One region of the Halopseudomonas sp. T1L2 genome, then DNA from elsewhere that is predicted to be linked to it. Evidence: predicted binding sites of a transcription regulator. Region 1 holds the regulator's gene; each other region holds the start of a gene.
What was found. Region 1 encodes FliA, which starts transcription of late flagellar genes. Its sites were predicted from a motif close to CTAAAGTTTNNNNNNNNNNNGCCGNTAA; they were not measured.
Positions count from the first base shown of each region.

Region 2: the regulator FliA is predicted to act here: its motif matches at 2,231-2,258, upstream of ACZ5WQ_RS08660 (methyl-accepting chemotaxis protein).
Region 3: the regulator FliA is predicted to act here: its motif matches at 1,724-1,751, upstream of ACZ5WQ_RS03850 (methyl-accepting chemotaxis protein).

Region 1 is NZ_AP040865.1:1,717,274-1,721,482, forward strand. Features, by position in the region: gene ACZ5WQ_RS07955 (protein phosphatase CheZ) at 94-888, opposite strand; gene ACZ5WQ_RS07960 (chemotaxis response regulator CheY) at 910-1,287, opposite strand; gene ACZ5WQ_RS07965 (RNA polymerase sigma factor FliA) at 1,509-2,246, opposite strand; gene fleN (flagellar synthesis regulator FleN) at 2,243-3,070, opposite strand; gene flhF (flagellar biosynthesis protein FlhF) at 3,103-4,209, opposite strand, start outside.
Region 2 is NZ_AP040865.1:1,855,265-1,859,473, forward strand. Features, by position in the region: gene ACZ5WQ_RS08655 (SOS response-associated peptidase) at 1-47, shown strand, start outside; gene ACZ5WQ_RS08660 (methyl-accepting chemotaxis protein) at 32-2,176, opposite strand; gene ACZ5WQ_RS08665 (entericidin A/B family lipoprotein) at 2,379-2,513, shown strand; gene ACZ5WQ_RS08670 (M48 family metallopeptidase) at 2,581-3,387, shown strand; gene ACZ5WQ_RS08675 (7-cyano-7-deazaguanine/7-aminomethyl-7-deazaguanine transporter) at 3,561-4,209, shown strand, end outside.
Region 3 is NZ_AP040865.1:797,047-801,255, forward strand. Features, by position in the region: gene ACZ5WQ_RS03845 (ComEA family DNA-binding protein) at 1-162, shown strand, start outside; gene ACZ5WQ_RS03850 (methyl-accepting chemotaxis protein) at 225-1,643, opposite strand; gene rnd (ribonuclease D) at 2,124-3,245, shown strand; gene ACZ5WQ_RS03860 (YcgL domain-containing protein) at 3,242-3,535, shown strand; gene ACZ5WQ_RS03865 (NINE protein) at 3,698-4,099, opposite strand; gene ACZ5WQ_RS03870 (YcjX family protein) at 4,176-4,209, shown strand, end outside.

The sequences.
Region 1 (4,209 bases):
CGGCGCTGCGCAGTCACTCAACGTTGCTGCCAGGCAGCGACCTTGAGCAGTCAGACCGGCCGCGCGCTCAGCGTGCGGCAGTTACAGCTGACATCAGAATCCCAGGCTGGAAAGGAGGTCATCAACCTCATCCTGACCGGAAACAACGTCTTCCCTTTTATCGGCATGAATTTGCGGACCTTCACCCCTGGAGGAGGATTTTTTTCCGTCCCCGGGAGATTCACCATGATTGATGCCGGTAATGCGGTCGACCTGTCCCGCCATTCGGACCAGGTTGACCAGGCTCTCTTCGACATCATGCACAAGCGTAGTCACACGCTTGATCACCTGGCCGGTCAGATCCTGATAGTCCTGAGCCAGCAGAATATCGTTCAGATTGGTGGACAGATCCTTGCTGGTCGATTCGGTCTGCTCAAGGAACTCGCCTACCCGGCGGTAGAGGTCGCGAAACTCGTCCGCCGCCATCTCCCGGCGCTGCAGCCGCTGCCAGTCTGCCTTGAGGGCGTTCGCCTGCTGCCCCAGATCAGCGACCTTGGGGACGCTGGCCTCGACCAGATCCATGGTCCGGTTGGCCGCCTTGTCGGTCAGCTGAACCACATAGTCCAGCCGGTCAGAGGCATCGGATATCTTGGAAGTATCGTTGTCACCACCCAGCGCGTGGGTCGTGTCGATCTGAAAATTGACGATGGCATTGTGCAACGCGCGGGTGAGCTGCCCCACTTCGTGATAAAGACCACGGTCGCGTGCCTGATTGATGGCATGAATGACCAGCAACGCTTCACCGAAGTTGCCGCTCTCAAGGTGACCAACCAGCTGGTGCGCATTGTCCTTCAGCGAATGCTCGAATTCCTGAGCGGTCGCCTGGCCGGGATCCTTACTCAAAGCCATAACCTGTACCCCGGTTGATTATTATTTAGCCTGAACTCGCTCAAAGATTTTTTCGATCTTTTCTTTCAAGGCCTGAGCCGTAAACGGCTTGACCACATAGCCATTGACGCCCGCCTGCGCGGCTTCAATGATCTGATCTCGCTTGGCCTCGGCCGTTACCATCAGCACCGGCAGGTGCTTGAGCCGCTCGTCGGCCCGCACAGCGCGTAACAGGTCAATGCCGCTCATGCCGGGCATGTTCCAGTCAGTCACCAGAAAATCGAAACTGCCGCTCTGCAGCATCGGCAACGCGGTGTTGCCGTCATCGGCTTCGGCTGTGTTGGTAAACCCAAGGTCGCGCAACAGGTTCTTGATGATGCGCCTCATCGTCGAAAAATCATCAACGATGAGAATTTTCATATTCTTGTCCAAGTCGACCTCCGTACAAACCAGGGAATGTGCAGGCCTGCACCCCAAAAACCCATCGCAAATAACCAATCAAGCCATAAAAGAAGCTCTGATCAATCAGCTGGAAGCCAGCAGGCTGATCGGATGCACCCTCGAAAACGCCACCTGGACGTCCGGCCCGAAGCCACTACCTGTCGAGCAATCCGAGCATTGTCCGGATGTTGACGACAAAATCAATCATTTCGCCAGCTCATCAGCTTCGAGCGCAACCTAGCAGCACATTGACTGTGCAACTGACTGACCCTGGATTCACTGACACCCAGCACGGCGCCGATCTCCTTGAGGTTAAGCTCCTCATCATAATAAAGCGACAGCAGCAGTCGCTCGCGCTCGGGCAACGTGTCGATTGCCTCGATCAAAGCCGCTCTGAAACGCTCATCCTGCAGCCCGGACGCCGGTTCCTCGCCGCCCTGCACATCTGCCGGCGCACCCGACTCAAGCAGATCATCAAAGCTGAACAACTTGCTGCCGGCGGTATCACTGAGAATCGTATAGTACTCTTCCAGGCTCATCTCCAGCTCGGCGGCAACTTCGTGATCCTTGGCGTCACGCCCGAGCCGCGCCTCGACCGCGCGCATCGCATCACTGACCATCCGCGTATTGCGGTGTACCGAGCGTGGCGCCCAGTCGCCCTTGCGCACCTCGTCCAGCATCGCACCGCGAATGCGGATGCCGGCATAGGTTTCGAAACTGGCGCCCTTGCCGAAGTCGAATTTGCGGGAGGCTTCCAGCAGCCCGATCATACCGGCTTGCATTAGATCCTCCACCTGCACACTGGACGGCAGCCGCCCCAGCAGGTGGTAGGCAATTCGCTTTACCAGCGGCGCATACTGCTCGACGAGTCGATCCTGCTCACCGCGAGAACTCTGTGCTCGTGTATACATGCTCAATCCGCCAGCCTGTGCTGTCATAGGCCAGACCCTGTCGGTTGCACCAGACGTTCGACGAAGAACTCCAGGTGTCCTCGCGGGTTGGCCGGCAGCGGCCAGGCATCAACTTTTTGTGCAATGGCGCGAATTGCCAGCGAGGCCTTGCTGCGCGGAAAGGCTTCAAACACCGCGCGCTGCTTTTGCACTGACTTGCGCACCGCCTCATCAAACGGAACGGCTCCGACATACTGAAGTGCAACGTCAAGAAATCGATCCGTCACCTTGGCGAGCTTAGCAAACACCATGCGGCCCTCCTGCGGCGTGCCGACCATATTCGCCAGCACGCGGAATCGGGTCATCCCGTAATCACGGTTGAGCAGCTTGATCAGGGCGTAGGCATCGGTAATCGACGTTGGCTCGTCACATACCACGACGAGCACCTCCTGCGCCGCCCGCACAAAGCTGACTACCGAATCACCAATGCCGGCCGCCGTATCGACGATCAGCACGTCGATATTGTCACCGATCTCGCTGAACGCCTGAATCAGGCCGGCATGCTGCTGATGGTTGAGGCTCACCATGTTGGCGGCACCCGAGGCGGCCGGCACAATACGAACACCGCCGGGGCCGGTGACCAGAACGTCGCGCAGATCGCACTTGCCCTCCAGCACGTCGGCCAGCGTTGCCTTTGGCTTGAGCCCCAGCAGCACGTCAACGTTGGCGAGACCAAGGTCAGCGTCGAGCAGCACAACGCGCCGTCCCATCTCCGCCAGAGCAAGGCTGAGATTCACCGACACGTTGGTCTTGCCGATGCCACCCTTGCCCCCGGTGACCGCGATTACCTGAACCGGATGTTTGCTGCCCATCTGCGCTGATTACCTTAATCCTGTGAAATTGCTTAACTGGCCCGCTGGCTGTTCATCATACCGGCAAATACGTCGGCCATGGTCTGATCTGCCGGCGCATCATTACCTGCCATACTAACTGCACGACTCACCAGCTGATGCCCGACGGCGCGGCTGATATCGTCGGGAATGCGCTGGCCATCTGCCAGATAGGCTACCGGCAAACCCTGCTCCATCGCCAGCCCCAGCGATTCACCGAGCGTTGCGGCCTCGTCCACTTTCGTCAGAATGCAGCCCGACAGACCGCACGCCTTGTAAGTATGGTAGGCCGCTTTCATCACCCGGTGCTGGCTGGTCGCCGGCAGCACCAGCAGATTGCGTACCCGACGCCCCTGACTGGCCAGGGTGTCGAGCTGGCCGCGCAGGTAGGGATCGTTGGCCTGCAGGCCGGCAGTATCAATCAGAACCAGGCGCTTGCCGGCGAAATCGGCCAGCACGTCATTGAGATCCTGCTGCTCGTCCACCACCTTGACCGGCACATTGAGAATACGGCCCAGGGTGCGCAACTGTTCGTGTGCGCCGATACGATAGGTGTCCATGGTGACCAGAGCAACGTGCTGACTGCCGTGCTTGAGCACGTAACGCGCAGCGAGCTTGCCCAGCGTAGTCGTTTTGCCGGCACCGGTGGGGCCGACCAGCGCGATCACGCCACCGGCATCGAGCGGCTCTTCGCGCAGCACCGGCACACGATGCGCCAGATAGGCCAGCAGCATGCGCCAGGCCTGACGCGGATCACTCACGTCAGAAACCTGACGCAGCAGATCCTGACTGACCTCGGCCGGCAAGCCCATCTGGGTCAGACGGCGCCAGAGACCGGCCTGTTTCGGCTTGTGCTGATTGAGCTGCCCCCAGGCCAGCCCCCCCAGCTGAGACTCCAGCATTTCCCGCAGCCCGGCCAGTTCGGCGCGCATGGCGCTGAGGCTGGCATCTTCAACGGCCGCTGCCGCCGGCGAGCGCTCCGCAGCAGGCCGGCTGGCTGCAGCCGGCGCCGCCGGCTCAACCGGCTCCTGAATCAGCCGATCCAGCAGATCACGGGCCTCCACAGAACCCTGGCGAGCCGCGTGGCGCATGCTGTCACCAAACAGCTGACGATTGACCAG
Region 2 (4,209 bases), 140 kb from region 1:
GGCCGCATTGCTGCAGCCCCGCAGGTCCGGCTCAAACCTTGAACTGATTGATCAGACGGCGCTGATGCTCTGCCAGCTTGGTCAGTGACGCACTGGCCTGTGAGGCCTCATCGGCACCCTTGGCCACATCCTTGGCGACCGTGTCGATGGTCATGACGTTGCGATTGATATCCTCGGCAACCGCACTCTGCTCCTCGGCGGCACTCGCGATCTGATTGTTCATGTCATTGATCACCGATACTGCCTGGGTAATCGAGGTCAAGGCTGCATCCGCCTCCTCCGCCTGCAGTACGCTCTGATCGGTGCGGGCACGGCTTTGCTCCATCACCTTGACGGTCTCGCGGGTTCCATTCTGCAGCTGCTCGATCATATGCTGAATTTCTTCGGTCGAGCTCTGGGTTTTCTGCGCCAGGTTACGAACCTCATCGGCAACCACCGCAAAGCCGCGACCCTGCTCACCGGCGCGAGCCGCTTCGATGGCCGCATTCAGCGCCAGCAGGTTGGTTTGTTCTGCAATACCGCGAATGGTGTCCAGAATACCGGTGATATTTTCGCTGTCGCGTGCCAGTGCCTGCACGCTGTCGACCGCACGCTGAATATCCTGCGAGAGGTTCTGAATGGTTTCGGACGTTGCCCGCACCACCTCACGTCCGTGCGAAGCGGAACCGTCGGCATTTTGAGCCGCGCTGGCCGCCTGCGAGGCGTTACGTGCAACATCTTGTGCGGTCGCAGTCATTTCTGTCACGGCCGTCGCGACCAGATCAATCTCGCTGAGTTGACGCTGTACCCCGTCATTGGTCCGCAGCGCGATGTCGGCGGTGTGTTCCGAGGCATCGGTGACCTGCTGAACCGAACCGACAACCTCACGAATCATGCCCTGCAGCTTGTCGAGAAACGCATTGAAGCCCCGGGCGATATCACCCAGCTCATCCGCCCGCTCCACATTGAGACGCTTGGTCAGATCGCCTTCGCCCTTGGCAATATCGTCCAGCATGGCTACCAGCTGGCGCGCGGGCTTGGCCAGACCGTAAGCCAGCAACACCATCACACCGAGACCCGCCAGCGCAACCAGCAGGCCGATGCCGGTCAAAAGCATGGAGTCCTGTTGGCGCATGTCAGTCAGCTCGGTATCGAGCTGATTGAAGTCCTGCATGACCACCGCAAGCGGTAACTTGATAACCAGCGACCAACGCACATCTGTGCCCGGCAGCGTGACCGGCATGATCAACTGCAGATGATCCACACCTTCACTCTCGATCTGAAAAAGCGGCTCGTTGGACCTGCCCACAGCGGCAATGGCGTCCATTTCCATTTGATCAAGCACCAAAGAGGCATGATCGCCCGGCTTGGCACCCTCGCCCGTGAACGCAACCAGCCGCCCGGAAGCACTCACCAGAGCCTGCTCGCCCTGGCCGTCGTAGAGATCCTGATTGCTCTCATGCAGCATCTGCTGCAGAAACTCCATCGACAGATCGGCACCGGCGATACCCATGAACTCACCGTCGCTGACGATCGGCACGGTAAAGGAGGCAAGCAACACTGTCTTGCCGCCGACCTCATAAGGGGCTGGGTCAACTACACAGGGCTTCAGCGTTTCACGGGGGCAAAGATAATACTCGCCGGTACGCACGCCGTTTTCGAGGATGGTTTCATTCTCCATATCGCCGAGTGCTTCCAGCGACAGGCTGCCATCTTCGTTACGGAACCACATGGGCATGTAGCGCCCTGTGCCGTTGTAGCCGTCGGTTTCAACTCCCTCAAAAAAGCTGTCCAGGTTATCCAGCGAGTTTGGCTCCCAGCCGACGTAGGCATCCCACAGCTGCGGGCTTTGCTCCAGCGTCATGCGGATTACGCGGGTCATTTCCTCGCGCCCCATCATCAACGCCGGCATCCCGTCATCCTGAATCTGTCCCAACATCGAGTTGAGCTGCGCCAATTGCATGGCTACCGTCAGCGGATACTCCAGATAGCGACGAATACGCGCCTGTTCACCACCCGCTATCGCCATCACGCGGTCCCTGACCAGATCATCGATCAACACCCGCGACCGTTCCTGCACCAACGCCTGACTGCGTTCGGCGGAATAAACCGAGTAAAGCGTCATGACGCCAACAGCGATAAACAGACAGGCACCTGCCAGCACGGTAATGGAAAGCTGAATTGACCTGAATTTCATGAAATACCTCGACGTGGGAACGACAGAGCGGCGCAGGACACCGGTTCATCCGTAATATCGGCCACAGCATAAAAATCTGCAGCCCGTTGCATACAATTGTCCAAATACCGGTCCAATAACGTAATCTTTCACCGTTGAATGCCCGCGGGGCTGTTCCCCAGAGGCCTGCAACAATATTTTACGCCTGATGAGAGAATAGAGCATGAAGAGATCACGGGTACTGCTGCTGTCTGTCCTGTTCAGTCTTGCCGGCCTGAGCGCCTGCAACACGATGGAAGGGCTGGGCAAGGACATTCAGAAGGTCGGCGACAGCATCGAAGACGCTGCCAACCGATAACGCGGGGCCGGTGCTTCCAGGCGGAGCATCGGCCGAATTTCAACTTCGTTTTGCAAGGAAGAGCCCAATGCGACTGCGATTCACCCTTCTCCTGCCCGTTGTGCTGCTGGTTGGCTGTCAGAGCGTGCAGACCACTCAAGGCGGTAACGTCGGCGTCAACCGCACCCAGTATATGATGAGCGGCCTGTCCAGCGAGCAGGTCAACCAGATGGCTGCCGAATCGTACAACGAGACCCTGGCTGAAGCCAAAAAGCAGGGGCTGCTGAATACCAGCGCTGCCACCGTGCGCAGACTCAATGGTATCGCTGCCAAGCTGATCGCACAGGTCCCGCACTTCCGCCCCGATGCCAGCAGCTGGGACTGGGAAGTCAACCTGATCAAGGATGACCAGCTCAATGCCAGTTGCTCACCCGGCGGCAAGATTCTGTTCTACTCGGGAATTATCGATCGCCTTCAACTGACCGATGCCGAAATAGCCCAGATCATGGGGCACGAGATTGCCCACGCCCTGCGCGAGCATGGCCGCGAGGCTATTTCTCGAGCCTATGCCACCCAGATGGGCACCCAACTGGCCAGCGCCCTGCTGGGCCTGGGCGAAGGCGGAAGTCAGGCTGCTCAGATGGCGGTGCAATATGGCCTGACGCTGCCGAACAGTCGAGCCAACGAGAGCGAAGCCGATCTGATTGGCTTGGAGCTGGCCGCACGCGCCGGCTACGATCCGCAGGCTGCCGTGACTCTGTGGCAAAAAATGCAGGCCGCATCGCAGGGCGAGCCACCGGCATTCATGAGCACCCACCCCTCTTCCTCCGGCCGTATTGAGACACTGCGCTCTGCTGCTCCCCGCGTTCAGGGCCTGTACGAAGCTGCCAAGTAAGCAGATCCCGGCCGGCGAGCTTGCCCCGCCGGCCGGAATGCAGCGAATACGCTGGTCAATCCGTGCAAAACCGGTACAATTGCGCGCCGTTCGACCCCGAACGACATGGGTTCCCTCACCCCATCTGACAAAACGGCGAGTCAGCAGACTCGAATCGTAAAAAAGGACAGACCATGACCGTACTTACCTCCGGCATGCAGCGCCGCGCGCTCGCACTGCTGATCAGTTTTCACATTGCCATCATCATCGCCAGCAATTACCTGGTGCAGTTGCCGATCACCCTGTTCGGTTACCACACCACCTGGGGCGCCTTCAGCTTTCCGTTCATTTTCCTGGCTACCGATCTGACCGTTCGCCTGCTCGGCAAACAGGCTGCGCGCCGCGTTATTGCGCGCGTCATGCTGCCGGCGCTGGTTGCGTCCTATGTAGTGTCGGTGGTGTTTCAGGAAGGCAGCTACCGCGGCATCGACGCACTGCTGTCGTTCAATGACTTCGTGCTGCGCATTTCGCTGGCCAGTTTCGTTGCCTACGTGATCGGCCAGTTGCTGGACATCCAGGTATTCGACCGGCTGCGCCGTATCAAGGCCTGGTGGATCGCACCAAGCCTGTCGACCGTGCTGGGCAACCTGGCAGACACCTTCGCCTTCTTCTCGGTCGCCTTCTGGCACAGCAGCAATCCGTTCATGGCCGAGCACTGGGTCGAGATCGCTACCGTCGACTATGCCATCAAACTGCTCATCAGCATGCTGCTGTTCCTGCCGCTTTACGGCGTGCTGCTGCGCACCCTGATGAACCGCCTCGGCGGCCCGGCGACCTCAGCCG
Region 3 (4,209 bases), 920 kb from region 1:
ATCGCCGAGGTGCTGCAGGGGGTAGGGCAGGCCAAGGCTGACGCTATCGTTGCCTACCGCGAGGAGCATGGTGCTTTCGGGTCGGTAGCTTCGCTGGCCGAAGTGAAGGGGATTGGCGCCAGCACGCTGGCGAATAACGAGGGGCGGATTGTGCTTGAGTAAATAGGCCCGGGTTGGTGTTTCCGGGCAATGGCAGAGCGGCGCCGCAAGGCGCCGCCTCTGTTTCAGGTGCGGAGCTTGCTGACCGCTTCGGTCAGCTGATGGGCCAGTCGAGCCAGCTGGTCGCTGGTGTCGGCACTGTGCGCGGTCTGTTCTACGGTACGTTCGGTCACGTCCCTGATTTCGACCACGCTCTGGGTAATGGCATCCGCTGCCAGGCTCTGCTGCTCGACCGCCGATGCGATTTCGCTGTTGCCCTCGCTGATCTGACTGACGGCCGCAGCGATATCCTGCAGAGACTCACCGGCATCTTCAACCTGCTGGACCGAGTCATGGGTCAGCCCGGCGCTGGCCTGCATATCCTCGACAGCTACCTCGGTGCCGGTCTGCAGGGCTTCGATCATGCGCTGAATGTCATCGGTAGAGTGCTGAACGCGCTGGGCCAGGGCGCGCACCTCGTCTGCGACGACGGCAAATCCGCGACCAGACTCACCCGCACGTGCTGCCTCGATTGCCGCGTTCAGGGCCAGCAGGTTGGTCTGTTCGGCAATCTCGCGAATTACCCGCACTACGCCGCTGATTTCCTGACTGTGAGTTGACAGCTGGTGCATGTGCTCGGTGCAGCGGTCGATGCTGGTGACCAGGCCTGCGATGGTCTTGCGAACCTGCTGTACCTTGTCCCGGCCCTGAATGGCGAGAGCATTGGCCTGACTGGACTGATCACGGGAAATCGAGGTGCTGCCGGCAATATCCTGTACCGTCGCACTCATTTCGTTAACGGCGGCGGCGACCTGATCAGTCTCTCCCTGCTGCACTATCATGCCGTCGCGCATACGGGTCATGGTCTCGGCCAGTCCGCGGGCACGCTGATCCAGTTCCAGTGCTGCCTGGCGTACCGAGCCGACGACGGCCTGCTGGGACTCCTGCATGGCATTGAAGGCTCGGGCCATCGAGCCGACTTCATCGCGCGCACTGCCAGGCGCACGCAGTGTCAGGTCACCGGTGCTTTCCACTGCCAGCATGACGTCGCGCAGGGTGATGATATGGCGGGTGATGAACAGAATCAGCAGTTGCGAGAAGAACAGCACCATCAGCATCAGCGCTGCCACCACGATCGCATAGAGCGGCGCGCGTTCAAGTAACAGCGCGGTGAAGCCCTGCCGTTCCACGGCCAGAGCGCGGCCCTCTGCGGCTGACCAGGCGCCAATGTAGCGATCTTCGGCAATGCCGAGTCTGGAGGCCTCCAGCCAGCGCCCTGGTTGTGTCTGTGCGGCAGTCGGTGCTGTGATCCAGCTCAGGCCGTGCACCTTGCCGTCGGAGGGTTGTTCGCCGGCAAGCACGCTGGCCAGTTCCTGTCGGGTCTGTTCGATGCTGCGTTGCTCGACCCAGATGGCAACCAGTACGAGCATCAGCGTTGCTGCGAAAGCAACACCGTTGACTGCCCAGAACTTGTATTTCAGTGGCAGGTTCTTGAAGGCTTGCATGCATACTCCAGAGCATGTTGAAACAGGTGATCCTGACTGGCAGGCGGCACAGGGCCGTCAGTATGTGCCGTCACTCTGATATATCGGTTGATCCGGGTCAAACTTGAAGGGTTGTATGTAACACAGGCTTCGGCAGGGCGCTGGCGCTTCGGTTATACTGCGCGCAACTTCAGGGTCTGTTCCCGTGCGCCATGACCATGATGAAGCCGCTTTTGCGTCAAACTCTGTTCGGCAGTGGCGGCTGGTCCGCCAGTATAACCGCCGGAGGGTGACGCAAGCGCCGGTTCATCCTTCGGGCTGGCATCATAGTCAGCTGCGCGGCGCTGCGGGACCTGCCAAGGGAATAAACCATTGCCTGCGTCCTGGACTGCAGATCGCTACCCGACCGGGAGCATGTTCCGATGCTGCAAGGCGAGCGAACCAGACGGGAAAAGGCCCCAGAAAAGACAGCTTATGACCCCTGCGCTAACGCAACCCGTAATGATTGATGATGACGCCGAGTTGGCACGCTGCTGCGACCAGTGGCGTCGGCTGCCCTTCGTTGCCGTTGATACCGAATTTGTTCGCACCGAGACATTTTACCCGATTGCCGGTCTGATCCAGATTGGCGATGGCGAGCGCGCCACGCTCATTGATCCGCTGGGTATTGGCGACTGGACGCCCTTTGTCGCGCTGCTAGAGGATGCTTCTGTAGTCAAGGTCCTGCATGCATGCAGTGAGGATCTTGAGGTCTTTTCCAGGCTGTGCGGCGCGTTGCCCGCGCCGCTGTTCGATACCCAGCTTGCGGCAGCCTTTCTCGACATGGACTTTTCCATGGGCTACTCCCGACTGGTCAGTGCGCTGCTGGATATCGATCTGCCCAAGGATGAGACCCGCTCCGACTGGCTGCAGCGGCCCCTGAGCCCGGCCCAGATTGAGTATGCCGCCCGTGATGCCCAGCACCTGGCAGAGCTCTATCAGATTCTGGCACCGCGTATCGCCCAGGCCGGCGTGGCCGAGTGGCTGTTTGCCGACACCGCTGAGCAGGTCGCAGCTTCAGGTCAGATGATTGAACCAGAGCTGGCTTATCTGCAAGTCAAGCAGGCATGGCGGCTGAAACCGGCCGAGCTGGCGATCTTGCGCCCGCTGGCGGCCTGGCGCGAACGCGAGTCCAGGGCTCGCGACATCGCCCGTAACCGCTTGCTGCGTGAACGCACGCTGGTGCCGCTGGCGCAGCGCCAGCCCGATACCCTGCAGGCGCTGTCGCGCATTGAGGACATGCATCCTCGGACCGTGCGCCAAGAGGGTGAAACCATCTTGCAGCTGATTCGCGAGGGCCGCGCAGTTGCTCCCTCAGACTATCCCGAGGTGCTGCCCGAGCCATTGCCATCGGCTGCCAATCGGCTACTCAAGGCGTTGCGCAAGGTTGGGCAGGATGAAGCCGAGAAACGGGGTATCGCAGTCGAGATCATGCTGCGCAAGAAAGTACTTGAAACCATGGTACGCACGGGTTATCCCTCCGGCCCTTATCGACTGCCGGATGAGTTGACCGGCTGGCGTCGGGAACTGATGGGTGAAGCATTGTTGAAAGCCGCCAACGGTGCGGTGGAGGTAGCTGAATGAAAGTGTTGTGTTCGATCTTTCGGAGCACGAAAAAGCAGGGCATGTACCTGTATGTGCCCCGGGAAAAGGGCTTGAGCGAACTGCCCGAGGCGTTGCTGCAGTTGTTCGGGCGGGGTGAGCATGCGATGGATCTGGTGTTGCACGAGGAGCGTAAGCTGGCTCAGGAAGACATCCTTACTGTGTTGCAAAACCTGAAAGAGCAGGGCTTTCACCTGCAAATGCCGCCGCAGGAAGATGACTATATTCAGCATCTGCCGCCGGAGTTGCTGAATCGGAATGACCCGGTGTAGCTATCCTGGTTGAGTGCTCCCTGCAAAAACGCCGTCGTAACAGTGACGGCGTTTTTGTTTCCGGGACTCCGACAAGCCCTGGAGTACTTGGGAGGGCAAATCGCAAAACGACCCGGTGCAGCACTTACGCTGGCGGGAGAGGGTTTGTCGGGCAACCCCGGACTACCACTCGCGGCGCATGTTTTCGACGGAAATCTGCTCGTTCAGCGTCCAATAGTCGTACAGCACGCCAATCAGAAACAGGCCACCGGTGAAGAAGTAGATGATCGCCGTAACCCACTTGCCCATATACAGCCTGTGCGCGCCGAAGATGCCGAGGAACGTCAGCAGAATCCAGGTCAGGTTGAAGTTGATGGGGCCGGTGCGGAACCGACGATCAGCCTCACGGTCCATGCCAGGGATCAGGAACAGGTCGATGATCCAGCCGATGAAGAACAGCCCCAGGGTGAAAAACCACAGGGTGCCGGTCCAGGGTTTTCCGTAGTAGAAGCGGTGGGCCCCCATAAATCCGAATATCCATAGCAGGTAGCCGATTGCCTTGCTGTGAGTATCCGAATACGCCATGCGGGGGTGCCTCTCTGCAAAAGTGGGTGTGTAATACTGGTCATAGACCATAAACGATTTGTGGAGTGCCTGCAGCGTGCAAAATAAAAGTGCGAACTGGTTCAAGCAAG